DNA from 4 places in the Clostridium pasteurianum DSM 525 genome. Region 2 is predicted to be linked to each of the others. Evidence: riboswitches for the same ligand, from Rfam matches in the RefSeq annotation. Region 2 holds a riboswitch; each other region holds the start of a gene.
What was found. Region 2 has a riboswitch for S-adenosylmethionine ahead of metH (methionine synthase). Riboswitches for the same ligand answer to the same signal wherever they lie in the genome.
Positions count from the first base shown of each region.

Region 1: it holds a riboswitch for S-adenosylmethionine, as region 2 does, so the genes downstream of both, CLPA_RS12815 (trans-sulfuration enzyme family protein) here and metH (methionine synthase) in region 2, are expected to answer to the same signal.
Region 3: it holds a riboswitch for S-adenosylmethionine, as region 2 does, so the genes downstream of both, CLPA_RS20595 (YezD family protein) here and metH (methionine synthase) in region 2, are expected to answer to the same signal.
Region 4: it holds a riboswitch for S-adenosylmethionine, as region 2 does, so the genes downstream of both, metK (methionine adenosyltransferase) here and metH (methionine synthase) in region 2, are expected to answer to the same signal.

Region 1 covers NZ_CP009268.1:2,807,427-2,815,073, forward strand. Annotated here, with positions in the region: gene helD (RNA polymerase recycling motor HelD) at 1-81, opposite strand, end outside; gene CLPA_RS12790 (SDR family oxidoreductase) at 282-1,127, shown strand; gene CLPA_RS12795 (biotin--[acetyl-CoA-carboxylase] ligase) at 1,138-2,124, opposite strand; gene CLPA_RS12800 (TspO/MBR family protein) at 2,360-2,857, opposite strand; gene CLPA_RS12805 (beta-class carbonic anhydrase) at 3,135-3,695, opposite strand; gene CLPA_RS12810 (trans-sulfuration enzyme family protein) at 4,022-5,158, opposite strand; gene CLPA_RS12815 (trans-sulfuration enzyme family protein) at 5,181-6,326, opposite strand; SAM riboswitch class I at 6,484-6,586, opposite strand; SAM riboswitch class I at 6,710-6,819, opposite strand; gene ilvA (threonine ammonia-lyase) at 6,898-7,647, opposite strand, start outside.
Region 2 covers NZ_CP009268.1:2,681,393-2,689,039, forward strand. Annotated here, with positions in the region: gene CLPA_RS12170 (LytR/AlgR family response regulator transcription factor) at 1-281, opposite strand, end outside; gene ytaF (sporulation membrane protein YtaF) at 534-1,187, opposite strand; gene CLPA_RS12180 (coiled-coil domain-containing protein) at 1,498-1,893, shown strand; gene metH (methionine synthase) at 2,220-5,867, opposite strand; SAM riboswitch class I at 6,013-6,120, opposite strand; gene CLPA_RS12190 (histidine phosphatase family protein) at 6,383-7,021, shown strand; gene CLPA_RS12195 (NAD-dependent malic enzyme) at 7,172-7,647, opposite strand, start outside.
Region 3 covers NZ_CP009268.1:3,606,817-3,614,463, forward strand. Annotated here, with positions in the region: gene CLPA_RS16260 (DUF58 domain-containing protein) at 101-931, shown strand; gene CLPA_RS16265 (transglutaminase-like domain-containing protein) at 1,494-3,149, shown strand; gene metK (methionine adenosyltransferase) at 3,417-4,595, opposite strand; gene CLPA_RS20595 (YezD family protein) at 4,859-5,035, opposite strand; SAM riboswitch class I at 5,160-5,270, opposite strand; gene CLPA_RS16275 (nitrogenase component 1) at 5,498-6,964, opposite strand; gene CLPA_RS16280 (alpha/beta fold hydrolase) at 7,016-7,647, opposite strand, start outside.
Region 4 covers NZ_CP009268.1:3,811,355-3,819,001, forward strand. Annotated here, with positions in the region: gene recD2 (SF1B family DNA helicase RecD2) at 1-1,994, opposite strand, end outside; gene metK (methionine adenosyltransferase) at 2,216-3,391, opposite strand; SAM riboswitch class I at 3,459-3,566, opposite strand; gene CLPA_RS17240 (SIR2 family protein) at 3,790-4,059, opposite strand; gene CLPA_RS17245 (IS91 family transposase) at 4,075-5,301, opposite strand; tRNA gene CLPA_RS17250 (tRNA-Tyr) at 5,482-5,566, opposite strand; tRNA gene CLPA_RS17255 (tRNA-Thr) at 5,571-5,646, opposite strand; tRNA gene CLPA_RS17260 (tRNA-Val) at 5,664-5,739, opposite strand; tRNA gene CLPA_RS17265 (tRNA-Tyr) at 5,744-5,828, opposite strand; gene CLPA_RS17270 (hypothetical protein) at 6,018-6,626, opposite strand; gene yyaC (spore protease YyaC) at 6,739-7,281, shown strand; gene mreB (rod shape-determining protein) at 7,375-7,647, opposite strand, start outside.

The DNA.
Region 1 (7,647 bases), 130 kb from region 2:
ATTTATTTCATTGTCTATCCATTTTTTTGTAGAATTCAATCTATCTTTTTCAAATTCAAATTCCTTTTTATCTATAGTCAATACTATCACCTCACTATAATATATCTATGAAACAATACTTTAATATAATTTATACTTACATAAAAACATACAAATATGAAGTTCTGTAGTCATTGGATAAAATTATATATCTAGTACTTAATTTAATCAATAGAACTATTTTAACTTTTTACTGCATATAAATTTATTATGACTGCATTATTCAAGGAGGTAGTTCTATTATGAAAATCCTGATTACAGGAGCTGAAAATTCTTTAGCAAAATATATCAAAAATAGGTTTAAAAATACTAAAGATATAGAAATAGATAGCTTTAATCGTGATGAATTAGACATATCTGATAAAAATTCAACTTACAAAAAAATAACTGACAGCAATCCTGATCTCTTAATTCATCTTGATTCCATGAACAATATTGATATTTGTGAAGGCGATGAATCTCTAGCCTACACTATAAATACCATAGGCACCTTAAATGCTGCCTATCCTTGCAGCATACTAAATATTCCTATAATTTATTTATCTACTTCCTACGTTTATGATGGAGATAAAGATTCCCCTTACTTTGAAACAGATAAGTGCCATCCGGTAAATATATATGGTAAAACAAAACTCGCTGGAGAAAAACTTATTAGAACTCTCTGCAAAAAATATTTCATTATAAGAACCGGATGGATATTCGGAGAAGAAAATTGCTTTGTACAAAAGGTACTGAATAATAGTAATGTGTCTATGTTCGTATGCAGTACAGAAATGGGAAACCCCACATACGTAGAGGACTTATGCAGGGTAATTGAAAAAATGCTTCACTCCGATTTATACGGAATATATAACTGCGGCAATCCATTAAGTACAACTAAATCAGCTTGGGTAAAAAAAATTTTCAACTATGCTGGTATAGAAAGAAGTATACTAGAAATACCTGAGAACTTTTTAAGAAATACTGCTACTAGGCCTAAAAATTCTTCTTTAAACATATCTCTCATTAAAAATTGTTTTGACCTAGAGCTTCCAAGCTGGGAAAATAGACTTTCAGAATATATAGAAAACAAACTTAAAAGCCAGTAATTACTGGCTTTTAGACATAACTTTTTAAACCCCTTATAGATATTTCTCCAGATATTAAATTTTCTACCTGACCAGTTTCATACTCTACCACTAATTCTCCATTTTTATTTATATCAATCACATGAGCTTTTATGGATTCATCTTTTCTAATAACTCTCACTTCATTTCCTATTAAAATGGAATTTTCTCTACAAATCTTCATAGCTTCTTCTATATTATCCTCTTCTATAAAATCCTTATATAAAGGTTCAAAATTATTCAATATTTTTCCTACTACTTTTTTTCGGCTTATTTTTTTATCTATCTCTATTTTTATAGAAGTAGCGGTTTCTCTAATTTCTTCTGAAAAATCATCTTCATCAAGATTTGCATTGATACCTATACCTATAACTATAAAATTCACTTTTGTCAATTCTGCATTCATTTCAGTAAGTATACCACAAATTTTCTTTCTATTTAAAAGTATATCATTAGGCCATTTTATAAAAGTTTCTATTTTCATTTCTCTAAATGCCTTATTTATAGCTGCTGCGGCTATTTGTGTTACTAGAGATACCTTAAGTGGATTTATATCAGGCTTTAAAATTATTGACATCCATATTCCTTTTTCCCTTGGAGATATAAAATTTCTTCCTAATCTTCCTTTTCCCCTGGTCTGTTCTTCTGCTATTATTACAACCCCATCTTCTTCTAATTCTAGCGCTATATCTTTAGCTTTGGAATTAGTAGAATCGATACTATTTAAATGTATTATTTTTCTTCCTATAAATTCAGTATGCAACTCCTCTTGAATTTCTTCATAAGTCAGTAAATCTGGACATTTTATTAATTTATAACCTCTTTTTGATACTGATTCAATTTCATATCCTTCTAATTTTAATTGATTTATGTATTTCCATATAGAAGTACGACTAACCCCAAATCTTTCACTAATTTCCTGCCCTGATATAAATCCCTCTGTATTTTCTTTTAAAAGCCTTAATATTTCATCCTTCAAAATTTTATCCTCCCCATTTTTCTTAAGTATCTTATATATTTTACATGTAAATATAATAATTCCTACTAATAAAATTCATTACCCTATTTGCTAATTTTTAATCAAAATATCTTTTTATTTTAATTATATGACAGAATAACTTTATCAATTATATATTTATTATAAATTTTATCATTTAATATTTCCATATAAAATAAATATAAAAATAATATGTTTAAAATTCATTACTTTTAATTTAACAGTTTAAAAACCATAGTGCAAAATTTAAAACTGCTGCAAAAGAATTACATATTATATAGGGTATCATAAGAAATCCTGACAATCTATCCTGTCTAAAAAAATGAAAAGTAGTTAATAATATAAATATGATGAGTACTAATAATTCAACGAATGCAAGTCCATATAATCTAAATCTGAAGAATAGTATAGGCCATAAAAAATTTAGAAAAAGTTGAAAACTATACAGCTTTAAAGTTCCATTTTCATATCTATCTTGTTTCTTCCATTCCCATATTCTATAAGCCGCTAATCCAATTAGTAAATATAAAATAGGCCACACTATTATAAAAATATAGCTTGTAGGCGCTATTACAGGCTTTTCTAAAGCTTCATATATTTTAGAATCTGCATTTCCTACATATACACTTAATATTCCTATTCCCTCTGCAATAATAATACTGAGAAATGCCTTCAAAATTTCAATTTTATCATTAACCTTCAATATATTAACCATAATAATGACCTCCTTGTATAATTATATATTTTAATATTCATTAACTGCTGAATAATATATTATAGTTTGAAGGAGCCTTCATTATGATTAATAATATATAGAAAAATAATTTTAAATAAAAATGCATCATAACTCAGATTGCGTTATGATACATTTAATCACTACTAATACTTTTTTATTTTTGAAATAATTCTTTGTATACTTTTTTAGGATAAATAATATTTTTTAATATAAATACCACTTTTATATTTGTGTATAAAAAATACTCTATATAGAGCTATTCATATCCATTAACAACAACTTCTAATTTCCCTGTTTCTGGATCTATCACTAAACCATGTACCACTATGTCTTTAGGTATTAGTGGATGACTTTTTATTAATTCCACACTCTCTTTAATAGATTCTTCTACTGAATCAAAACCATGTAGCCATTTTTTTATATCAATTCCTGCATTACATAGAGTTTCTATAACCTCTTTAGAGATACCTCTTTGCACTATTTTTTCTAAAACTTCGTCTCCATTTAAGTTACTCATACCACAACCATGATGTCCAATTACTAACACTTCATCCGCTTTAAATTCATAAACAGCTACTATAATACTTCTTATTATACTTCCAAAGGGATGCATTATAGAAGCACCAGCATTCTTAATGAACTTAGCATCACCATTTTTAAGATTTAATGCCTTTGGAAGAAGTTCTGTTAATCTAGTATCCATACATGATAAAATTACTAACTTCTTATTTGGATTTTTAGATGTTATGTACTTAACATACTCTTTATTTTCTACGAAAAGTTTATTATAATCTAGTATTTCCTGTAACTTACTCATTATATCCTCCTAAAGTTTTATATTATTTAATTTATTATAGCATAATAGCTAAATATAATGTCAAATGGAAGTTCTGCATTTTATTCTCAACTTCTGCAAGTTATTCTAAGAAACAAGGAGATAACTAGAGCTCATCTCCTTGTGAAAGACTTTTTTATACAATAATAACTCTTAACAAATTATTATAATGACTTTTTACCAGTCTATAAAATTCATTTTTACGACATATGTGAATATTTAAACTAAATAAATTCAAAATTCTCTATGATAAAAGGAAAATCATCACACTGAATATTTTATACAGCATAATGATTCTATTTTATATATTATATAGAAAGTGCATTTTTAAAATCTTTTATAATATCCTCTGTTTCCTCAAGACCTAAAGAAACTCTTATAAGGCTATCCTTTATTCCAAGACTTTCCCTCTCTTCCTTTGGGACAGCAGCATGTGACATCTTAGCTGGATAGGAAACTATAGTTTCCACCCCTCCAAGGCTCACTGCTACTGCTGCAAGTTTTACCTTTCTCATAAACCTTTTAGCTGTTTCATCATCTTTAGTTTCAAAAGATAAAACTGCTCCACCACCTTTAGCTTGTGACAGATGAAGTTCACTACCTGGATGTTCTAGCAGTCCAGGATAATAAACTTTAGCTACTTCTTCCTGTTCTCTAAGCCATTTTGCTAATTTAAGTGCACTTTTCTGCTGATAGTCCAATCTCACTTTAAGCGTTTTAAGTCCTCTTAAAAGCAGCCAGCAATCCTGTGGTCCAAGAACAGCACCAAAGGAATTCTGTACAAACTTCACTTTATCTGAAAGTTCCTTGCCTTTTACTACCACAAGTCCACTTATAACATCACTATGTCCTCCAATAAACTTTGTAGCACTATGTACCACAACATCTGCTCCCAATTTAATAGGATTTTGAAGATATGGAGACATAAAAGTATTATCTACGATAACTACGATGTTATTTTTTCTAGCAACTTCTATAACTGCTCTAAAATCAGTTATTTTTAAAAGTGGATTAGAAGGCGATTCAAGAAATATAGCCTTAGTATTGTTTTTTATTCTCTCTTTAATTTCTCCAATGTTAGTAGCATCTATAAAAGTTGTTTCCACATTAAATTTTTTAAAAAATGAAGAAGTTACCCTGTAGGTACCACCATAAACATCTCTGCAAACTAAAATATGATCTCCAGCAGAAAAAATAGACAATACAGAAGATATGGCAGCCATTCCAGAAGAAAATGCAAAACCACTATCCCCTTCTTCCAAAGCAGCTATAGTATTTTCAAGAGCTTCTCTTGTAGGATTACCTGATCTTGAATAATCATATTTACCAAAATTATCTATATCAAATTGATGAAAAGTTGAAGCATGATATATAGGTATACTTAAAGCTCCTGTGGTCTTATCTATTTCATTCCCATTGTGAATAAGTTTAGTTCCAAAATCCATTTTTCTATCTCCTTTACCTAAATTATAAATTTAATGATCTATCAAGATCTTCTATTAAATCCTTAACATTTTCGATTCCCACAGACAGTCTTAAAAGTGTATCTTTAATTCCTATTCTGTTTCTTATATCCTCTGGTATTGAGGCATGGGTCTGAATATAAGGATAAGTTATGAGACTTTCAACACCGCCGAGACTTTCTGCAAAATATATAGTTTGAAATTTCTTAAGTGATTTCTCAATAATTTCTCTTTCATTTACCTCAAAAGATATCATTGATCCAAAACCAGTAGTCTGTTTTACTGATATATCATACCCCTTATGAGCTTTAAGTCCTGGATAATAAACCTTTTTAACCCTTTTGCATTCACTAAGCCATTTAGATATTTTTATTGCATTCTTCTGCTGTTTTTCTAATCTTATAGCCAGAGTTTTTATCCCTCTTAATATAAGCCAACTATCAAAGGGGGACAACACTGCTCCAGTAGATACCTGCATAAATTTAATTTCCTCAATAAATTTATTTGCCACTATGATTCCTGCAAGAGTGTCATTATGTCCTCCTAGAAACTTGGTTCCACTGTGAATTACTATATCCGCTCCCAATAGAAGTGGTCTTTGAAAATATGGACTCAAAAATGTATTATCTACTATAGTTAATATTTTAAATGCTTTAGCAAGGGATGTTATTTTACTTATATCCGTTATTCTCATCATAGGATTTGAAGGTGTCTCTATAAAAATAGCCTTAGTATTTTTCTTTATGGATTCTTCAACTTTTTTTATATCTGTTGTATCTACATAAGTAGTTTCAATACCATATCTTCTGTATATTTCTTCAAATAATCTATAGGTTCCACCATATAAATCTTCCGATACAATTATATGGTCTTTAGGTATAAAAAGTCTTATAACTGCATCTATAGCTGCCATACCCGTTGAAAAAGCAAATCCAGCCTTCCCACCTTCAAGTTTTGCAATTGTATTTTCAAGTTCCTCCCTTGTTGGATTTTCTGATCTTGAATAATCATATCCCGTACTCTCATTCAATCCATGGTGCTTAAAAGTTGCACTCTGATATATTGGTGTGCTTATAGCACCTTTTATATCTTCTTTCTCCCTAGAACCCTGAACCATAATTGTTTCTAATCTCCTACAATTTTCTGACATAAAAATCCCTCCCCGGTAAAACATATAATTTCTCAAATTTAATCTATATTATAAATATTAGATGAAAATACAAAACTGACTAAATAGAATTTATAAACAGAATAATACTATTGATAATAAAAATAAGCCTCTAAAAGATGAGAGGCTATAAAATCGCCTCTTATCTTTCAGAAAATTCTGTAGGAATTAGCACATTTTCAACTGTAGTTGAATGTTGCCGGGTTTCATCGGGCCTATCCCTCCACCACTCTTGATAAGAGCTTATATATTGAATTTTTATAATAAACAATTTAACTTATTTTTATCATAATTTTGATCTTATTTTTGCAACATAAAAAGCTGCTTTTCATAAGAAAAGCAGCAAATAATACTATTGGCTTCTTTTCTTATCTTTCAGAAAAAATTTCTGCTGGAATTAACACCGTCACATTTAAATATAAATGCCGGTTGTTGGATTTCATTGGGCCAGTCCCTCCATCTCTCTTGATAAGAACAATATTCGTATCTATTAAATTTTCCTTAATCAATATGATATACATTTTTATTTATAATGTCAACATATTTTTTAATATTAATAAACTTTATAAACATCATATCCTGCTTCATTTAAAGCTTTTACTATTTCCTGTATATGCTCATGTCCATTAGTTTCTACAGTAACTTCAAGCATAACATCTTTTAATCTGTCAATAGCTTTAAATTGATTATGATCTAATTTTATTACATTTGCTTTTTGTTTTGCCAATATTTCTGAAATATTTAATAATTGTCCTGGAGAATCCTGTAATTTAACTGAAAAACAGAATATTCTTCCTCTAGACAATAATCCATTATTAAGCATTGAAGCTATAGTTACTACATCTATATTTCCTCCGCTTATTAGTGAAACTACTTTTTTACCTTTAAAATTCAATCTCTTTAAAGCAGCTAAGGACATAACTCCAGTAGCTTCTGCTACAAGCTTATGTTTTTCTAAAAGTACAAAGGCAGCTTCTATAAGTTCTGCATCACTTACAGTTACAATTTCATCTACATATTTTTTAACTACCTCAAAAGTTTTATCTCCTGGCTGTTTTACTGCCGCTCCATCTGCAATAGTATCAACTTTATCTGATGCAGTTAATATACCCGTATCAAAAGACACCTTCATCGCACTTGCCCCATCTGATTGAACTCCTATGACTTTTATATTAGGATTTAAAGCTTTTGCTGCTACGGATATACCACTTATCAATCCGCCGCCACCTATTGGTACTAAAATAGCATCTACATCTTTTAATTCATCTATTATTTCAAGAGCTATAGTTCCCTGTCCAGCCAT
Region 2 (7,647 bases):
AAAGCCTGAGTTAAATATTCTACATGAGTAGTTAAAAAAACCATCCAACTGAATTCATATCTAGATATTTTTCTAAGGTCAAGAGCAAGCTCTAATCCTGAAGAATTTTTTAAAGAAATGTCTATAAAAAATAAATCTATATGTACATTATTTGAAATTTTTAATGCCTGATCTTTATCCTGAGCTTCATGTATATTAAATTCAGCATCTATCATGTATAGCATTTTCTTTAAATTTTCACATTGTTTAATATCATCTTCTGCCACTAGAATATTTTTCACTAGATATATCACCTGCCTGTAGTAATACTAATTTAATATTTTTAACAATAAAAATATCTATTTAACAATTTTTCTATATTTATATACTATCATAGCTTTTATTATATTTAAAATACACTTTTTGCCAATATATAATCAAAACAATTACATATTAACAATTTTTATTTATTATGGAACTCTATTTTATTGACAAAATCTAAGCCCAATTTAAATAAAATTCATAAATTAAGCCTAGACTTATTAAAAAATTCCTTAAAAAAATATTTCATAAATTCCGATAAGTATAAGTATAATGCCTGCTGCAGGTGCAGCCAATTTTCCAAGCCAGCGGTGTACATATTCGTGTCCCAGCTTTATACCTATCCAAATTGCAAATAGACTTACAAGAAATGCAACTATTGAAGTGATTACAGGATTGATCCCTGCCATGCCGGCTCCAATACCATTTGCCATATTATTTACTGCCAGGGCAATTCCCAGCACCAAACTCTCTTTAACACTAATATAACCAGAAAAATCCCAGTCAGCTAAAAATGGATTTTCTAAAACCTTTGGAATCCTGCCGAAAAAAGAGTAACTGCTGAGACCTGTCCCTGAGGTTTTTTCCTTTTCTTCTGCTGAAGACTTCTTCATATTGTTTTTTATTTCCCCTATACAGATCCAAACTCCTACTATTATTATAATTGCCGATCCCATATATCCAGCAATTTTAGGGTTTAAAATAGCTGATATTCCCTTACCTATATACATTGACATAAGAGTTCCAATACCTCCTATCAATGCTATAAGTATATTTGATAAAAAGGGTATAAGTATATTTCTTGTACCATAGGAAATCCCAACAGCTAAACTATCCGTATTACTAACTATTGCTATAAGTAATATTACTACAAACCATAAGCCCATAACCAGCTTCCACCCTTCATATTACTACCTATGAGTTAGTATATGACGCTAGTTATTTATTGGTTACCTATTACTATTTAGCAATAATGCTTTCTATAATTTACCAAAGTAAAATTGAAGCAAGTTCTTAATTCAGGTGGGGATTCTTTTACACCATCTGAATTTTAGAACTGCAAATACATGGTTTACTTGGCGTTGAGCCCCCACTTGAAAAAGGGGGAGACTTACTCCAAGTTAATCAGGTGAAAAATAATGCTTCAAAATTGCTTATTAATAATATATAATTAGAATATCGGAGGTGATTCGTAAATTGGATAAATATGAGCAGTTGTTACAAACATTAGTTACTGAAATCAGTGGAATTAAAAATGAACTTGGCGGCATTAAAAGTGAAATCAGTAACATTAAAGAGGATATATCCGACTTAAAATCAGGTCAGCAAAGACTTGAAGGAAATCAGCAAAGGCTTGAAGTAAATCAACAAAAACTTGAAGAAAATCAGCAAAAATTTCAAACTGACATGAACGAAGTTAAGTCAGATATAAAAGAACTAAAAGCTATCGTGTCCGACTTAGAACCTAAGAATGCTAATCGTCATTTAGAAATTGAACAGGACTTAACTGAAATAAAAAATAACTTAAAAAAATTAGAAGTTGTAACAGGTTTAAACTGTGTAGATATTACATATCTAAAATCTGTAAAATAGTAAGGAGGGAAATAATCCCTCCTTTTTATCCGTTCCTATATAGTACGCCTAAATATTGCTATCTTTACATTCATAATAATAAAGCTTAAAATAACCTTCATAGGCTTGCTATGTGAATTGTAGAGATATCCTCGAATAAATTATTAGAAAAACTTACCTTGGCGACTTTGAAATTCGTTAAGTGACTTTTACTGTTTAAACGAAGTGAGTTTAAAAGTCATAGAATTTCAAATTAAGCCAAGGTTAGCTTTTCTTAATGAAATGAAGGATATCCTAAATCACATAGCAAGCCTGCTTTTGAAGGTTATTTTAAAGCTTATTCTCATTTACTTATAAATCAATATTGTATTTAATACTCTTTCTATTTCTCTATATTCTTTATTATTTCTCTTTGCATAATCATCTACCTGATCCTTGCCTATCTTGTTTATATCAAAATATTTTGCCTCTTTATTTCCAAAATAAAGTCCACAGGTACTGGCTACAGGATTCATCATATAGCTGTCAGTTAAATTTATTCCCAATTCCCTTTCTGGGTCTAAAATATCAAAGAGCTTTGTCTTTTCTGCATGATCTCTTAAGGATGGATAACCAAAGGCTGGTCTTATTCCCATGTAATCGCCCTTCAGCACCTTTGAAATTTCTATATTTTCATGAGGAGAATATCCCCAATAGTTCTTTCTTACTTCCATGTGAAGATATTCAGAAAAAGCTTCTGCTAATCTGTCTGCAAGAATTTTTACCATGGCAGCTCCATATTCATCGCCTTTTTCTTTCAGTCTGTTTGCATATTCAGCTGCACCTATACCAGCCGTAGCAATAAATCCACCTATATAGTCCTTTATTCCACTTTCCTTAGGGGCTACATAATCAGAAAGACATCTATATACATTTTTCTTTGAAACCTCCTGCTGTCTTAGCATATTAAAGGTTTCAGCTTTATCACCACTATATAATTCAATATTATCTCCTACGGAGTTCGCAGGAAAAATTCCAAAAACAGCATTAGCAGTGAGTATATTTTCTCTTTCTAAAATGTCCAGCATATCATTAGCATCCTTGTAAAGTTTCTTTGCCTCTTCACCATATTTAGGATCTTCCATAATTTTAGGATATATCATTCCCATATCCCAGGCAATGAAGAAAAATGTCCAATCTATATACTTTCTAAGCTCCTTTATTGGAAAGTTGAGAAATTTTTTAATTCCAGTAAAGTTTGGAGTTTCCACAATATCCTTATTCCAGTCAAGTTTTAATGACTTTTCTCTTGCTTCTTCTATAGTTACAAGCTTTCTATCTATTTTAGAATAATTTTCTCTTATATTTTTATATTCTTGTTGTACTTCCTTTATATATGCTTCTCTCTTCTCTGGATCAACTAATTTTTTTGCCGCTTCCACTGCTTTTGAGGCATCTGTAGTATGAACTACTCCATTAGAATACTGTGTTTCAATTTTTAATGCTGTATGAGTTTTAGAGGTAGTTGCTCCACCTACCATTAAAGGTATTTTAAAGCCCTGCTGCTCCATTTCTTCAGCAACATTTGCCATCTCTTCTAAGGATGGAGTTATAAGCCCACTAAGTGCTATTATATCTGCCTTTTCCTTTTTTGCAGTTTCCAAAATAGTTTCTGCAGGTACCATTACTCCAAGGTCAACCACTTCAAAATTGTTACAGGAGAGAACTACTGATACTATATTTTTACCTATATCATGTACATCACCTTTAACCGTAGCAAAGACAACTTTTCCCGCACTGGTGCTGCCTCCCTCTTTCTTTTCCTCTTCAATATAAGGTAGTAAAAAACTCACTGCTTTTTTCATAACCCTAGCACTTTTAACTACCTGAGGAAGAAACATCTTTCCCTCTCCAAATAATTTACCTACAGTTTTCATTCCATCCATTAAAGGTCCTTCTATTACTTCCAATGCTCTATGGTGCTGAACTCTGCATTCTTCTACATCTTCATCAATATACTCAACTATCCCCTTTACAAGAGCATGAGTTAATCTTTCTTTGCAATCTTTATCTCTCCAGGAATGTTTATTGTCATTTTCTTTTCCCTCTGCAGCCTTATAATTTTCTGCAAATTCTACCAGTTCCTCTGCTGCATTTGGTGTTTTATTCAATACTACTGCTTCTACTTTTTCAAGAAGATCCTTATCAATTTCATCATATATTTGAATCATTCCAGGGTTTACAATTCCCATATCCATACCCGCTTTTATAGCATGATACAGGAATACTGAATGCATTGCTTCTCTTATAACATTGTTTCCCCTGAAAGAGAAGGATAAATTACTTACCCCTCCGCTCACCTTTGCATAAGGAAGATTTTCCTTTATCCACTTTGTAGTATTTATATAATCTACTGCATAATTATTATGTTCTTCTATTCCCGTAGCAATGGCCAAAATATTAGGATCAAAGATAACATTGCAAGGTAAAAATCCTACTTTATTTACTAGTATGTCATAGGCTCTTTTACATATGGAAATTCTTCTCTCATAAGTATCTGCCTGACCTTTTTCATCAAAGGCCATAACTACAGCTCCCGCTCCATATTTTTTAATCAATTGAGCCTGCCTTATAAATTCTTCTTCTCCTACCTTTAGACTTATGGAATTTACTATAGCTTTACCTTGAATTGCCTTAAGTCCAGCTTCAAGCACTTCAAACTTTGAAGAATCTATCATTATTGGTACTCTTGAGATTTCCGGTTCACTGGCAACAAGTTTTAAAAATGTGTCCATTTCCGTTTTAGCGTCTAAAAGAGCATCATCAAAATTTACATCTATAATCTGTGCTCCATTTTCCACTTGGTTTTTAGCTACCGTTAGTGCTTCTTCGTATTTCTTTTCCCTTATAAGTCTTGCAAATTTTGCAGAACCGGCTACATTTGTTCTCTCTCCCACATTTACAAAATTATTTGATTTATTTATCTTTAGAGCTTCAAGACCGCAAAAGACAGTTTCCATTTCAAGTTCTGGAATTCTTCTCGGCTGTACATCGCTGACGGCTTTACTTATGGCTTTAATATGGTCAGGTGTAGTTCCACAGCAGCCACCTACAATATTAATGTGCCCTTCCCTTGCAATTTCTTTTACAAATGCTGCAGTATCGTCAGGATGTTCATCATATTCTCCCATGGAATTAGGCAGACCTGCATTAGGATAAAAACTTATATATTTATTTTGAGTTTTTGACAACTGCCTTATAAAGGGAATAAGATCCTTTGCTCCAAAAGAACAATTGAGTCCTATAATGAGTACATCCTCATCTCTCATAGTCTCTGCAAAAGCTTCAAGAGTCTGCCCAGATAAAATTCTTCCGCTTTTATCTGCAATAGTTCCTGAAATCATTATAGGAAGTTTTATTCCCTTTTTTTCAAATGCATTTTTTGCAGCAAATATGGCAGTTCTTGCATTTAGAGCATCAAATATAGTTTCTATAATTATAAAATCCACACCACCATCTATAAGTCCTTCTATCTGATCTCCATAAGCCTTTGAAAGTTCATCAAAAGTTACATTTCTAAAGCCTGGATTTTCTACATCTGGTGAAAGGGAAGCCGTTCTATTTGTAGGTCCTACAGAGCCAGCTACAAAACGAGGTTTTTCAGGATCTTTGCTGTTAAAATCATCAGCTACTTCTCTTGCAAGCCTTGCTCCATTAAAATTTATCTCATATATTTTATCTTCCATACCATAATCACTTTGAGAGATGCTGGTTCCATTAAAAGTATTTGTTTCAACTACATCCGCACCAGCTTCAAAATATTGCCTATGTATTTCTTTTATTATCTCTGGTTTTGTAATGTTTAATATATCATTGTTTCCCTTCTGATTTATATTACACTGAAGGTTTCCTCTATAATCTTCTTCTTCCAGTCTAAAGCTTTGAATACAAGTACCCATTGCTCCATCAAGTATCACAATTTTTTTATCAAGTAAATCTTTAATACTGCACTTCATAAATAGCAAGCCCCCTAACCTGTAAATAACGTAAATTTAATATTATAAATAGACTAAACATCTTATATAGATTTTCCAAGTGTAAAATCAAAAATAAAAACTGCCTCTCCTAAGAAAAGCAGTAAATAACGCATACTCACTTCTTCTCTTATCTTTCAGAAAACCTCTGCTGGAATTAACACCGCCACATTTTCCATTAAATGCCGGTTGTCGGGTTTCATAGGGCCAGTCCCTCCACCTCTCTTGATAAGATTAAAAATTAAAATTATTAAATTTCTTTATTTCATATGATATATATTTTTCACATAACTGTCAATGGATTTTACAAAAATTATTAATAGAATTTTATTTAAATTTATTTTACTTAGCATTATCAGTATTATATTATGTATATATTTTTATAACTTCACTTTATATGTTAAACTTAAAATATAAAATTCTAAAGCTTGACAATTTAATTATATGATTTATGCTTATGATAATTAATAAAAACAAATAATACATGGAGGTTTTGAATGAGCACTTCAATAATGCTAATAAGACACGGAGAAACTGAATGGAATGCCTTAGGAAAATTTCAAGGAAGTAAAGATATAGATTTGTCAAAAGAGGGTATATTACAAGCAGAATTTTTAAAGAACAGATTTAAAAAAAATTTTGACTATATATATTGTAGTCCATTAAAGAGAGCTTTAAAAACTGCAAAAATCATATCAGAGGATATGAATCTTCACCCCATAATCTATCCACAATTACGTGAAATAGATTTTGGTGAATGGGAAGGTTTAACTGTAAAAGATATAAAAAATAATTACCCTGAACTATTTAAGCTCTGGCTGATAGATGATACTACAGGTCCTCTTTGCGGCGGAGATGGCAGCCTAAAGAAAGCCAGTATAAGAGCCACAGATGCCATTTTAGAAATCGTTAAAGAAAACAAGAATAAAAATATTGCAGTAGTTGCTCATGGAGGTATCATAAAGGCAGCTTTGATAGGTATCTTTAACTGGAATATGAGTATGTATCACAAAATTCGTCTAGGTAATACTTCTATAACCAGATTATACTTTGATGATAATATGAATCCTCTTATATTGTGTTTAAATGATACCAGTCATCTTCCTGATGATTATAATATAAAGTCATATGTTTAGTTAATACAAAGCAATATAGATTTATTGCCTCTAAGCCATAGTGGTGAGAAAAGACGAAACAAGAATCAAAGTATAAAGTTCAAAGAACAAATATAGAAAAGTTTCGTCTTTTCTTAAATTATTAAAATTTTATCATTAAACCTGAAAATATTAATCCTCCGGCAATACATCCTTATATTCCGGATACCAAGTTGCATCACTGACAGCTTTTTTTACATCTTTAATTTCAACAGTATTAATTTCTTCTTCTAAAGCTGCTTCTATGACTTTTACAGCTACAGCCTGTGAAACCTGATGGAGTTTTTCAACTTCTGGTAGAAGTGGAGCACCCTTTTCACTTAAATCCACAAATTCAGCTACAGCTTTTGATGATGCCTCAAGCAATCTTTCACTTATATATTTAGGTTTTGCTATCATAGCACCAAAACCAAGACCTGGGAATAATAGAGCATTATTTGCCTGACCTATTTTATAAGTAGTACCCTTATATTCTACAGGTTCAAAGGGACTGCCTGTAACTACAAGTCCTCTTCCTTCAGTCCATTCTATCAAGTCCTTTGGAACTGCCTCTGCAAGATTTGTTGGATTTGATATAGGCATTATAGCTGGTCTTTCCACTCCTTTAG
Region 3 (7,647 bases), 930 kb from region 2:
AAATATTAAAATTTTATTACATATTCATAATAGAAGCCCTTTTTTATACCCTAATATAAAATTTTCTTCTGATTTTTTTAGTGAAAAAACTCTAACTTTAATGCCTTTTAAGAAAGTTAATATGGAGCTAAATTTTAAAGTAAATACTAGAGGATTTTATACTTCCACAAATTGCTTTTTTAAGGCAAATGACCTATTTTTAATATCTTCTAAAAAATTAAATCTTAAAAATGAATTTACTTTAACGGTATATCCTAAAAATATGCAATTACCCTTAAACATTGAGAAGCTTGTTGATAGTTCAATCAGTTTGTCTAGTAACGATAAAAATTTATATCCTTCTGATACCTATTCATATATTGACAAATTTACAGAAGGAGATAATTTAAAAAATATACATTGGAAATTAAGTGCTAAAAAAAATAATTTATATATAAAAAGATTTGATACCTCAGTAAAAAATGATGTTTATATTTATATGGACATGACAGACTGCTTACTCTTATCTGATACTTTTGATAATATAACAGATGAAACTTTAGTTTCATTTTCACTATCTATAATTAAATATCTATTATTTATGCATAAAACCATTTATTTAAATATAGAAAATTTAGAAAGTACAGTTTTTCAATTGGAAAATGATAATGATTATAATTTAGTTTTATCTTATTACTTAGAACATAAGAGTTTAGGAAAAGGTAACTTTTTTAACAATATTCTAGAAAAAGAATTAACAATTATGGAAAATCATAAAACTATTTTTATTATAACTTATACAATATCACTAAAAAGTATAGAAATACTTTCAAAAATATCAGCTAATTGTGAACTCTTAATTATTTTTACACTGATGGATGTTCCACCTACTATAAAAAATCTTTTATCCAATAATAATATAAAAGTAGCATCCATAATATCTGGGAGGTGATATATTGAAAAAAATTTATATTCCCATAGCTATAATAAATATTATACTAATCATTATTCTAATCAATAAAGCTTATATTGTTACAAATATTTCCTATAAAAATATAACACTACTATTTATAATGACCTTATTAGTATTTGAATTCATATCCTATATTGTAAGCAATTACAAAAATATTTCTATACTATTATTGATTTTACTTTTAATGTCTATTGCATATATATTTATTTATAAATATTCTGATTTAACAACATTTTTCAGTAATTTATTTAATTTGGGATTAAAAATAAACACATTGACTACAACTAGTTCTAAGGTAGATTTTTCATTAATTTTTCCATTTTATATTTTAATAATACCTTTACTAACATTCTTTTATATCATTCTCTCTAAGTTTAACCTAGGCATAGTAATAATATTATTTAATACAGTTATATTATTATTATATTACTTACTAGGATTTAATAAGGAGACTATGTATATTTTACCTGCATATATTTTCTTAAATTTTATAAACTTAAACTTATTTAAAATTAACACTATACAAATTAAAAAATTCCAAATGAAATTTATTGTTATCTATTATTTAATTATATGTATAACTTTTTCTAGTATTATATATTTACTTGTTCCTTTTACCGCTGACAAGAGCACAAATTGGCTTCAATATAGATTTAATGACATATTGCATATTAACAAAAATATTCCCTCTGATTTTGCTACTATTGGTTTAAATACTTCTAGTACCTCTTTTCTCGGAAGTAAATTGCAGATAAACAATATTAGACTTTCCCTTCTAAAGGGTGATGTACCTAAATATTTAAAGACAAAAGTTTACTATGACTATAATTATAATAGATGGATAGAAAATAGATCCTTACCTTCAATAAAATCTAAACAATCACTAAATGTAGCTAACTTAATGCCGAAGGGTGAATTTGCTGAAAGAAATATTAAGTATAATAGAGAGAAAGAAACTAAAATTAAAACTATTTCAATTGAAACATTAAATGATAGTTTTGATGACGTAATGATATCTCCTAACTATATTACAAAAGTAGCTTCACCTAAAACCTCAAATATATATATGTATAATAACGAAAATTATTTAACTGGACAATCTCAACACAATTATACTATAAATTATTATGATTATAGTGATACAGAAACTATAGAAAATTATTCAAATTCTCCATATAAAGATGATATAAACACACTGAACAGCATTGTAGGTAAAAATAATATTAATTATGAGTTAATAAATGACTCATTAAAATTTACAAGTTCTGAAAGAGTAAGAAATTTAGCAAAAGAAATAACTTTAGGAGCTAGAGATAATAATGATAAACTAAAGCTTATACAGAGATATCTTCTTAATAATTATAAATACAGCTTACAACCTAATGCAATTAATATTAATTCACCAGACTATGTAGATTTCTTTTTATTTAATGAAAAAAAAGGATATTGTAAGTCTTTTGCTACTGCTGCTGTAATGTTGTGTAGAGCTGTAGGCATACCCTCTAGATATGTTGAAGGCTTTAAAGTTAGGGGCGAAGTTGACAATATGGGAAATTATGTTATAAGATCCTATGATGCTCACGCGTGGGTTGAGGTCCTTACTTCTGCAGATAAGGGTATTTGGTCTATACTAGAAACTACCCCCATCCCCGATTTTGAAAATAGTGCTGCAAATGATATAGAAGTTACTCAAGAAGAAACAAATATTCAAAATACCGAATCACCACAGGAAAGAAACCTACAGAATAATGCTAAGCAAACTGAACCTAATTTAGAAAATTCTAATAAAGAAAAACAGTATAATTTAAACAACAAACTTCACAATATTAATCTCATTAAAAATTATAATTATATACTTATTAGTGGGGCTATAATTATAATACTTATATTGATCAAACTATTGAGAAGAAAATTTATCATAAGACGGATAAATAATAGTGAATCTCTAATACCTCTGTATATATTCATATTAAAAAGATTAAAAACTATAAACGTAACAAAACTATCCTACGAAACTGACAAAGAATTTGCCCTTAGAATAAAAGACAAATTGGATATTGAATCGCTTGTAGAAGCTGTGTATAAAGAGACCTATGGGGATGAAAAAACTATCTTGGAAAAATTCTCTTTAATTACATCTGTAGAAAAAACAGTAAAAGACAATTCAAATATACTTAAATATTATATATTTTTTTAGATACACAAACTTATTTAAAAGTAAGAATTGTTACCCCGGATGAATTTATGCAGCATGTAAAAAATACTATTAAACGCTAAAAATTTTATATTAAAATAAACAATTGGCATACTAGTTTTATTTTTAAATACCTAAATAATAAAAACACTATGAGAATTTAATGATATAATTTCATAGTGTTTTTAGAAATATAAGAATTTAGTTCATAAATTACCTCTACAAAGATACTGGTAAAAAACCAATCTACCAAATTAATTTTAATGATTATTATATATATTTTTTTATCTCATTAACTTTATCAAGTTGCTCCCAAGGTAAATCTACGTCTGTTCTTCCAAAATGTCCATACGCTGCTGTTTGTCTGTATATTGGTCGTCTTAAGTTAAGATCTCTTATAATAGCAGCTGGCCTTAAATCAAATACTTTTTTTATTATTTCTACTATTTTTTCTTCTTTTATTTTGCCTGTACCAAAGGTATCTGCCGTAATTGATACTGGTCTTGCAACACCTATAGCATAAGCTAATTCTATTTCAACTTTATCTGCCACTCCTGCTGCCACTAAATTCTTTGCAACCCATCTAGCTGCATAAGCTCCTGATCTATCTACTTTTGTAGGATCTTTCCCCGAAAAAGCTCCACCTCCATGTCTACCATAACCACCATAGGTATCAACTATAATTTTTCTTCCTGTTAAACCAGAGTCACCTTGAGGTCCGCCAATTACAAATCTACCTGTAGGGTTTATTAAATATTTTGTATTTTCATTTATAAATTCTGATGGAACTACTGCCTTTATCACATATTTCTTTATATCCTCTTCTATTTGCTCACGACTTACATCAGGACTATGCTGAGTAGAAACCACAATAGTATGAACTCCTATAGGTTTATCACCATCATCATATTGGATAGTAACCTGAACTTTTCCATCTGGCCTCAAATACTTCAAAGTTCCATCCTTTCTAACATCAGTTAATTTCTTTGACAATTTATGTGCTAAATCTATTGGCAATGGAAGATATTCTGGCGTTTCATTGATTGCAAATCCAAACATCATTCCCTGATCACCTGCTCCTATAGCTTCAATATCGTCTTTTTCTCCCTGTCTAGCTTCTAATGCTTCATCTACCCCCTGAGCTATATCTGCTGACTGTTCATCAAGTGAGGTTATTACTGAGCAGGTACTAGCATCAAATCCATATTTTGCACGATCATATCCTATTTCTGCAATAGTTTTTCTAACTATTTTAGGAATATCTACATAAGCCTTTGTTGATATCTCCCCAACAAGTAATACTAAACCAGTTGTTACCACAGTTTCACAAGCAACTCTTGAGTTCTTATCCTTTTCTATAAGTGCATCTAATACTGCATCAGATATTTGATCGCATATTTTATCTGGATGTCCCTCAGTAACAGATTCGGATGTAAATAATCTTGTCATTTTCAATCACCTTCTAAATTAAATTTATATATAAATATTAAATATCTTTATAATTAAAAAAAATCATTTAAAGCAATATACTTTATATTATACATATTTATTTTATAGGTTTTATAGGAAATCTTGCTTCGTATTATAAAATTATTATGAATTTAATACAATAGTAGTTTGAGCTTTATAAATTGTTTAATATTGTAAATAATTATATAAAATAATTTCAATTTCTATAAACTAAATGATTTTTTCAATAATTAACATTAACTTTATTTAAGTCTTATTTTTTCATTTGTTTCAATTTGTATAAGGACTCCATCTTGAACAACTAGTGTTACTGAACCATATTTTATTTCACTTAATAATTGCACTATTTTTTCTAAATTTGCTTGAGAAACAGGATTTTTCTTTTTATACAATCTACTTACATTATTTGTACCTTCCAAAATATTTTCCCCCTAAAAATATAATTTTTTCAAATAATTCATTATCCTCCTAGTCACTCAACACATAATAAAAACCTCCCTATCCAATATATGGATGAAAGAGGTATTTTAACTCATATAACCTCCCTCATCTATCGTTACCATTCAACTGCAGGATTTGGCACCTTTCTAAAAAATACATATGAAGGTTGCCGAAGCTTCATCAGGCCAGTCCTTCTGCTTCTCTTGATGAGATCAATTTAGTATTACTTTATAGCGAATTATCTTAATTATTATTGCAACGTCGTCTACTAAACATATAAGAAAAGTAGGTATTTAATCACACTAAAACTTACTTAATATATTTTTAACATATAAATAGGATTTTGTCAATGAATTAAAAATATATTAGCAAAATTACTCTGTATGAATATAAAGGCTACTGAATATATATTCAGTAGCCTTTACCTCGTTAAATTATACTTATTTTGCTTCTTTTTTCATAAACAGTGAATTATCCTGATTATACCACCAATCTGTATAAGGTAATTTAACTCTAGCTGCTAGATTTTTTTCAAAACTTCTGTTTCTTATTGTATCAAGTACTGTATATGCAAAATCCAAGGTTCCTTTATACCCAAATATCATATACTCATCATTAACGCATAGTGCAGATGCACCCTGTTTTATTGCCCATACTGTAGTTCCCGGATGACGTGAAAAATATATATCAGGTTTATATTCATTTAGTATATTAAGTATTTCATAATTTTGCTGGTCTGCTACACTTACTTTAAAATTGTAAGGTGAATTCTCATCTAAGTATTTAAGTGCTGCTGGAAGTTCTCCATTATCATGCTTCTTATCATGATGCCAGGATGCTGCCCATACTACTTCCATACCTAATTCCTGAAGCACGCGGGATACCTCATAAGTATAACCAGGTCCCATTCCAAGTACTGCTCTTAAACCTTTAAGTTCCTTCTTTACTTCTTCTATTTTAGGTAAGTATATAGCCCTTTCTCTCTCTATATAGGCTTCAACTTCTGCTTCCTTATTTATAACCTTTCCTATACCTCTAAGCCAGGTTTCAAAACCGGCAACTCCCAATGGATTTATAGTTTTTACAAAAGGAACTCCATATTTTTCTTCCAGGCCATTTCCAAGATAAGATCCCAGCACACCACATATACTTACTGTTGCCAAGGATTCTGACAAGTGAGAAAGCTCTTCAACTGTGGAATTTCTATACAAAAATAGAGGCTTAACACCAAAATTTGAAAATATACTAATTATTTCCTCTCTGGCACTTTCATAAAAGTTTTTAAAATTTATTACGCTAACTTTCTTTTCTGGCGGTTTAACAATACTTGTAAGTACAGCATGATCTGAAGCATCAAAACCCGTTGCCCAGATTCTTGATCTGAATCCTTCACAATGTACTGCTGCTATAGGTACTGGTATTTCCTTTTTAAGTTCTTCCACAACACTGTCAACATCTTCTCCTATAATACCTGTCAGGCAGGATGTACCTATAAAAATTGCTTTTGGCTTATATCTATTATAGGTTTCTTTTACTATATCACTAAGGCTGCTTGCGCCGCCAAACACCGTATCCTTTTCACTCATATCTGTTCCTACAAAAACTGTAGCATTTGTAACTCCCCTTTTAGCAGCTAGTTGTCTATTAGTAACTTCTGATCTTGGGGCATTAGCTGTACATCCAGAAGGAGCATGATTTATTATTGCTACATCTCTTATACCTGAAAGTTGACTCAGTGCACAACCAGCATTACAGGAACTGGATTGACTAAAGCATCTGTCCCTATTCTTTAAGCTTCCACATTTTGATTTGCTGACAATATCGTGAAGATCACCACTATAACCTGTTACAGATCCCAAACGATTTTCTCTTGTGGGTACTGCAGATAGTTTTAAATTAATTGACATAATCTTCTCCCCCTAAAGTTTAAATATTTTAATTTATTCTCAACTTTAAATTCAGTGTATATTAATCCAATCAAGTATATCCTTAAAAACTAGATATCTATTAGTTTCTCTCAGTATACTGTGTCTTTTTCCCTCATATAGATTAAAAGATATATCTTTTAATCCTTGCTCTTTATAAATATTGAATAATTCTTTAATCCCCTTACCATTATCAATAAATGGATCATCACTGCCCGATAGGAAAAATACAGGCAAATCCTTTGGAATATTTTTAATATTATTTTTTTCACTTCTATCTTTCAATGCATTAATAAAATCAAAATAAAAACCAACATTAAAGGATATATTTGCATAAGGAGATTCTAATGATTCTTTAAGCAATTTTTTATCACTGGTTATCCAGTCAAATTCAGTTCTGGCTGGCTTAAATTTGTCATTTAGATTTCCAAATAGGGCATTAAATATATCTACTGAAGGTTCTAGTCTCCCACGTTTTTCCATTTCTCTTCTAGCTATTTGTAGCAAATACTCAAATCTTTTTTCATCTAATTCACTTATTGCTCCAGTGCATATAATTCCATTTATACCATAACCATATTTATAAGCATAAATTTGTGATATTACAGATCCTAAACTATGACCTATAAGAAATATCTTCTTATCAGGATATTTATCTTTAATAT
Region 4 (7,647 bases), 1.1 Mb from region 2:
CTTTTATGTATCGTAATAGCATAAGCAAGATCTAATTCATCCAAATACATATTCTCATAGATAACTTTTCTCTCATTATCAAATATAACAATAAGGTTATTTCTATCGTCAATATCTTCTATAAATCCTACATCGCCATTAAATATCCCTTCTCCGTCCTTTTCTCCTGAGCCTCCAACTCTAGTCCACTTTAATGTATAATTATTTTTAGTCTGCATTACCTTATCACCAGTTCTAAATATCATATCTCTAAATTTAAGTTCTTTTTTAGTGTCTTCCTTAGGATTTAAAATTTGCTGAATACTTTCATTTAAATTTACTATCCCTAAAATACCTTTTCGCATTGGTGATAGTACTTGAATATGATATTTGTTATTCCATTTGGAATTAAATTTAGGCAGTCTTTTATATACTAGTTCTATAATTGTATCAAGTATATTTTCATTTTTTTCTCTATTTATAAAATAAAAATCTTTATCTTTTTTATTTAAAATCGGCATTTCTCCATTATTAATTTTATGTGCATTTACTATAATCATGCTTTCTTTAGCCTGCCTAAATATATCTTTTAACCTTACTACCTTTACAATTCCACTTTCTATTATATCTTTTAGAACATTACCAGGTCCAACAGAAGGCAGCTGATCCACATCTCCTACAATTATAAGTCTTGTACCTAATCCAACAGCTTTAAGAAGATTATTCATTAAAACGATATCAATCATAGATGCTTCATCAACTATTATTACATCACATTCTAAAGGACATTCTTCCCTGTTAAAAATTTTCATTTGTTCGTCATTTCCAACGCCAAGCTCTAATAATCTATGAATTGTCTTTGCTTCTTTTCCTGAGGCTTCTGACATTCTCTTCGCAGCTCTCCCAGTAGGTGCCGCCATAAATACTTTTAGTGACGCCCTTTCAAAGATATGAGTTATACAATTTATAATAGTAGTTTTTCCTGTACCAGGGCCGCCAGTAATTACCTCAATTCCATTTTGAAAAGCCCCCCTTATAGCTTCTTTCTGTGTAGGGGCAAAATTTATGGAATTCAATTTCTGAAATTCTTGTATTTCATCATCTATATTAATTTCAATGTTATCATATTTACCAGTTCCCAGGGTTATTATTTTTTTAGTAACACCTAACTCACAATAGTAATAGGGCATAGTAAATACACAATTCTCATCATTAATTATTTCAATCTTTATCTTTTGTTCTAAGGTAGCTTCGTATATATTTTTTTCTATATATGATTTTTCTTTTAAAAGCATATCCATAGATTCTTTAATTAATTTTTCTATAGGCATGTAAGTATTACCTTTGGCACAAAATTCATTTATGATATAATTTATTCCACTTTGTATTCTAAAAGGAGAATCATCTTCTACACCTAAACTTCTTGCAATTTTATCTGCACTTTTAAAACCAATTCCAGTTATATCTTCTATTAATACATAGGGATTTTCTTTAACAACTTTTATAGATTCTGAGCCATATTTTTTATATATTTTTATGCATTGATTAGATGTTATTCCATAGGTCTGTAAGAAAACCATTATATTTCTTATTTCTCTTTGTGATGAATAGGATTCCTGTATAATTTTTATTTTTTTTTGCCCTATACCCTCTATTTCACTAAGTCTATTTATATCTTTATCTAATATTTCAAGAGTTTTATCACCGAATTTATCAACTATTTTTTTTGCTGTCACAGGTCCAATTCCTGTTATTACTCCAGAAGATAAATATCTCTCTATTCCCAGTTTAGAATCTGGAAGTATTTCCTCATAACCGGTAACTTTTAATTGATTACCAAAATTAGGATGATTCACCCATTCTCCTTGAACCTTTAACGATTTTCCTTCTGTAATATAAGGTATGAATCCCACTATTGTATGCCTTATATCTTTTTCTCTAACATGAGCTACAACATAACCATTTTCTTCATTTTTAAAAACTATATCTTCCACAACGCAGTTTAATTCGGACATAAAATCTCTCCTAGTATTAATAACTCCTTTATAATATATCATTTTTATAAATTAATTTAATAAATAGGTATTTTCTCTTAAAACATATTATACAGTATTGTAACATTATTATTCATAAAAATTATATCATACTATATGTCTATTACAAAATATTTAATGCTATAAGCAAAAGCTGTGTTGTAATATATAGTATAATGCATTACAACACAGCTTTTGTATAATTATAAATATTTTTTTATTTCATCTACTTTGCTAAGCTTTTCCCAAGGCACATCAATATCAGTTCTGCCAAAATGACCATAAGCTGCTACTTGCTTATATATTGGTCTTCTTAAATCTAAATCTCTTATTATTGCACCTGGTCTTAAGTCAAATACTTTTTCAACAATTTCAACAATTTTATCTTCTGAAATCTTTCCTGTTCCAAAAGTATCAATAGAAATTGATACAGGTTTTGCAACCCCTATTGCATAAGCAAGCTGTATTTCAAGCTTATCTGCAACACCAGCTGCCACTAAATTTTTAGCAACCCATCTGCTAGCATAAGCTCCTGATCTATCAACTTTTGTTGGATCTTTTCCTGAAAAAGCTCCACCACCGTGTCTACCATATCCACCATAAGTATCTACTATTATTTTTCTTCCAGTAAGACCTGAGTCTCCTTGCGGTCCTCCTACAACAAATCTTCCAGTAGGATTAATAAAATATTTTGTGCTATCATCTAAAAGTTCAGCAGGTACAACAGGTTTTACAACATTTTCAATTAGATCTTTCTCTATTTGTTCCTGTGAAACTTCTGGACTATGTTGAGTTGATATAACAATAGCATCTATTCTAACTGGCTTGTTGTCTTCATACTCAACTGTAACCTGTGTTTTCCCATCCGGTCTTAAATAACTTAATTTCCCATTTTTCCTAACTTCAGTTAATTTTCTTGAAAGCTTATGAGCTAAAGCTATTGGCATAGGCATGTATTCTGGAGTCTCATTTGTTGCAAAACCAAACATCATACCTTGATCTCCTGCACCTACTGCTTCTAGCTTATCCATTTCTCCTTTTCTTGATTCTAAAGCTTCATCTACACCTTGAGCTATATCTGCAGATTGTTCATCGATTGATGTAACCACTGCACACGTATCGCAATCAAATCCAAACTTTGCTCTAGTATAACCTATTTCTTTTATTGTTTCTCTTACAACTTTAGGTATATCAACATAACATTTTGTTGATATTTCTCCCATTACATTTACTATACCGGTAGTAACTGTAGTCTCACAAGCAACTCTGCCATATGGATCCTGAGCTAAAATAGCATCTAATACGCCATCAGATATTTGATCACATATTTTATCTGGATGTCCTTCAGTTACCGATTCAGAAGTGAATAATTTTCTCAATTGAATTTCCCCCTTAATATAAAATAAAGCCTCTTCTTAAATAAGAAGAGACTATTTTTACAAATCTCTCTTATCTTGCAGTATATTATCTGCAGGAATTGGCACCGTATGTGAAATTATCACACTGGTTGCCGGGCTTCATAGGGCCATTTCCCTCCACCTCTCTCGATAAGAGTCAAAATCTAATATATAATTCAATTTAAACCGCATTGTTATAGTATCACAGTAACTATAAGTAGTCAATATAGATGTTAAAAAAGCGGCCACAGCCGCGTTATTTCGCTTCGCTCAACTTCTTTTGGGCGAAGCCCTTTAATTAGACCCATTTCTTAGCATATCTATTTCATAATATTTTTATAAAGCTAAAACCTTTGCGAAGCATATTGATGCTCCGCATTTTAATACTCATAAGTTATACCATGAACTCCGTCATATTTTCTTGGTCTCATTATAGCTCCGCATTTCTCGCAACTAAATGTAGGAGGTTCAATTACATTTTCATCATCTATTTCATCAAACATCTCAACTACATCCCTTGGTATATATTCTTCCACTCCACATTCTGTACATATATATAAGACTCCGTCTTCTTCAATTAAATTTTCTTTCAATTTAGCTTTATATTTTGCCCTTTGTTTATCTTTTATTTTTTTATTCTTTTTAGCCATAATAACTACCTTCCTTTATACATATAATGGCTCTATTTTATCACGAATTATCCCCTTAATCACACCATAATTGTACATTATCTCTTCAATTTTTCTTTTGTTTTCACCTATTATTTTCTCTTTAAATTTTTCTCTTACACTTACATTTTTATAGTATATATCATGAAATTTCATCTGTATTCCACACTTTTCACATTTTAATGGATTCACTCCAAATGTAAGAAGTATTCTTGTTTGCCAATTATTAATTTTTCTTTTGAACTCAGCAACTTTTTCATTTACCAACTTAAAAAATTTATTTTTATGTCTTGTGTTTTTAGCATATATTCCATAATATCTTATCATCTTAAAATTCTTTTCTGGTATGTGTCTTATTACTCTACCTATAAAATCAATAACATCTATTTCCTCTACAACTTCTTCACCATCTTCATGTCTTTCATAACGAAAAGTTACTTTTTTACCATCATACTTTATTATTCTTGATTCAGCGATAGCTGGTCTTGCTGTATATCTTCCAACATACTTTCCTGCTTGCTTTGCTGTTTTTATTTCACCTTTTCCATATACATAAAATCCATTCTCTAACCTTTTATATAGCTTATTTTTTAATTTTTTAAATTCTTTTTTTCCACTTTTAAGATTAATTCCTATTTCGTCTAACAATATTTTTTGCCATCTTTTCCTTAGTGCTGTATAATTTATATGTTTTGTATTCCTCCAAATTGTAATTTCTCCAGCACCACCTTCGGTGACAATTAAGTGGACATGTGGATTCCATTTTAAGTCTCTTCCAAAAGTATGAATTACTGAGATTATTCCTGGTGTAAAACATTCTTTTTTATTTAAATCTCTAAACCAGCTCATAATTGCTTTTGCTGAACATTTAGGTAATAATGATAATAGTTTTCTATCCCTAGCAAAATATATTCTAAGTTCCTGTGGAATTGTAAATACCATATGTCTATGCTTTGAGTTAATAAGTCTTGCCACCATTTCATCAGACCATTCTTCAGATTTTTTCTTACCACATGAGGTACAAAATCTACTTTTACAGCTAAATCCAACTCTTTTTATATGACCACAATTTTCACACTTAAACTCAATAAATCCATTATCTAAGGATTTACAATTAATCATCTTATCAACTTCTCTACTTATGTTAGCTCTAATTTTCCCTTTATATATCTCACTGAATTTTTCCCAATTATCCACAAATATTTGTTTTATAACACCTTGCATAATCATCACCAATCACTAAATTTGCTAATAATTATATCAAAAATCCTATTCCAAAATATTACTTGTAATATTTTCCTCAAACTTCTAACATTAGATTTTTCAAGCCCTGCCGGGCAATATTTTTATACAAAAAATTTTTAAATTCCTAATATATAAAAAAAGACACATATGTGTCTTCTTTGGTGGAGGAAGATGGATTCGAACCATCGAAAGCTGAGCTAACAGATTTACAGTCTGCCCCCTTTGGCCACTCGGGAATTCCTCCATAATGGTGCTGGCAATAGGAATTGAACCCATAACCTACTGATTACAAGTCAGTTGCTCTACCAATTGAGCTATGCCAGCTTGTTATACAATTTAAATGGTGGGCACTACAGGGCTCGAACCTGTGACCCTCTGCTTGTAAGGCAGATGCTCTCCCAGCTGAGCTAAGCGCCCATTTTGGTGGAGGAAGATGGATTCGAACCATCGAAAGCTGAGCTAACAGATTTACAGTCTGCCCCCTTTGGCCACTCGGGAATTCCTCCACATTATCAATATTATTTAGTTAATACTTTAAACATCAAGCGCATCAACAAGGAATATTATATAATTCTAATAATTATTTTTCAAATTCTAAATATCTCAAAATATCATATTTTTAACTATATATCTCTTTATAGATTCATTTTTCTCGCTTATATACATACACTCATATTTTTTTAACAAAGCCGATATTAATTACTTATACTATCTAAGTTAATAAATTTTGATGCTATATCTTTAACTACATTAAAATCTTTATTATCAAGTTTTGCCTTCAAGAGATACATTGCATCTGAAATTCCCCTTTTTTCATCATTATTATTTATATCATTTTGAAGTCTATTCAGATCACTGTGGGATAAACTTTTACTTATGGAAAAAATTTTCACTTTATCTGAAATACTCAAATTATCTATTATCTTTTCCTTAGAAACTTTGAATACCGAAATATCTTTTTTATTTTGAATTTGTCCTGAATTTTCCTTATTATATGAGTACGAATTATTTTCCTTAGTTTTATTTTTATCGTATAAATCTTTAGAATCTTCATTATAAATAGTTATATTTTTATTTGAACCATCGTATTTATTTAAATTTTCATTATTTCTAACATCTCCATCTGAAATATTATCTCTAATACTTTTTTCACTTAAATTATTTCGACTTTTATTATTAAGGATTAACGTTTTATCATCCTCATTATCTATTATCCCAGTACTAAAATGAAAAATTAAAATGATGCTAAGTACAGTTAATATAGTTATGCTTATTATAACTATATTTAAATTTTTTTTAATCACAAAAATCCCTCCAATATATATATTAAAATTATATCTTCACAAAGAATTTTTATTCAAAATTTCATAATATTAGTTGATTTAATCTCATATAGATTATTGGGAGGTGTAATCCTTGAATAAAACCAAAGCATTTTACAAAGATCCTATGGCCTACTATGAAATGGCCTATTTTTTAAAAAATTATATTAATGATAATACAATAATAGTTTGTATCGGAACTGATAGATGCATAGGAGATTGTCTTGGACCATTAACAGGTACTATTTTAAAAAACAGAAATTTTCCTTTACCTGTTTATGGAACAATATCTGAACCGATCCATGCATTAAATCTAAATAAAAAATTAGATTCTATAAAATTACTCTATCCAAAATCAGAAATTATAGGAATAGATGCTTGTTTAGGAAATAGCAATAGTATAGGCGAAATACAAATACGTGATTATCCTATACATCCTGGAAAAGGAGTAGGAAAATCTCTTCCTGATGTAGGTACTTCGTCTATAATTGGTATAGTTGATTCCTGTGATAGTACTGAATTATTTACTAATAGAAATATACGTCTAAACCTAATTCTAGATATGACCACAGTAATTTGCGATGCACTAATGCATTCATATTATTTATTTAAAAAACCCCACAGTAAAAACACATAAAATACTTAGATAAAAATTTCTAAATAATAAAAAGTGACTGTCGTTTATATTGCAGTCACCTTTTAGCACTTTTAATATACTTATAAAAGTTAATTATCCTAATATATCTTCTCCATCTAAATACACTTTATCAATAAATTCCAGGACTTTTCCAGTGCCTAGTGCAACGCATGAAACAGGATCCTCTGCAACATAAACTGGGACTTTAGTAACATGTTCAATGAGCTTATCCAATCCTTTTAAAAGGGATCCTCCTCCTGTCATAACTATTCCTTTTTCTGCAATATCTGCTGCCAATTCAGGCGGAGTTTTTTCAAGCACCGAATGAGTGCAATCAGCTATAGCATTAACCGCTTCTTCAAGTGC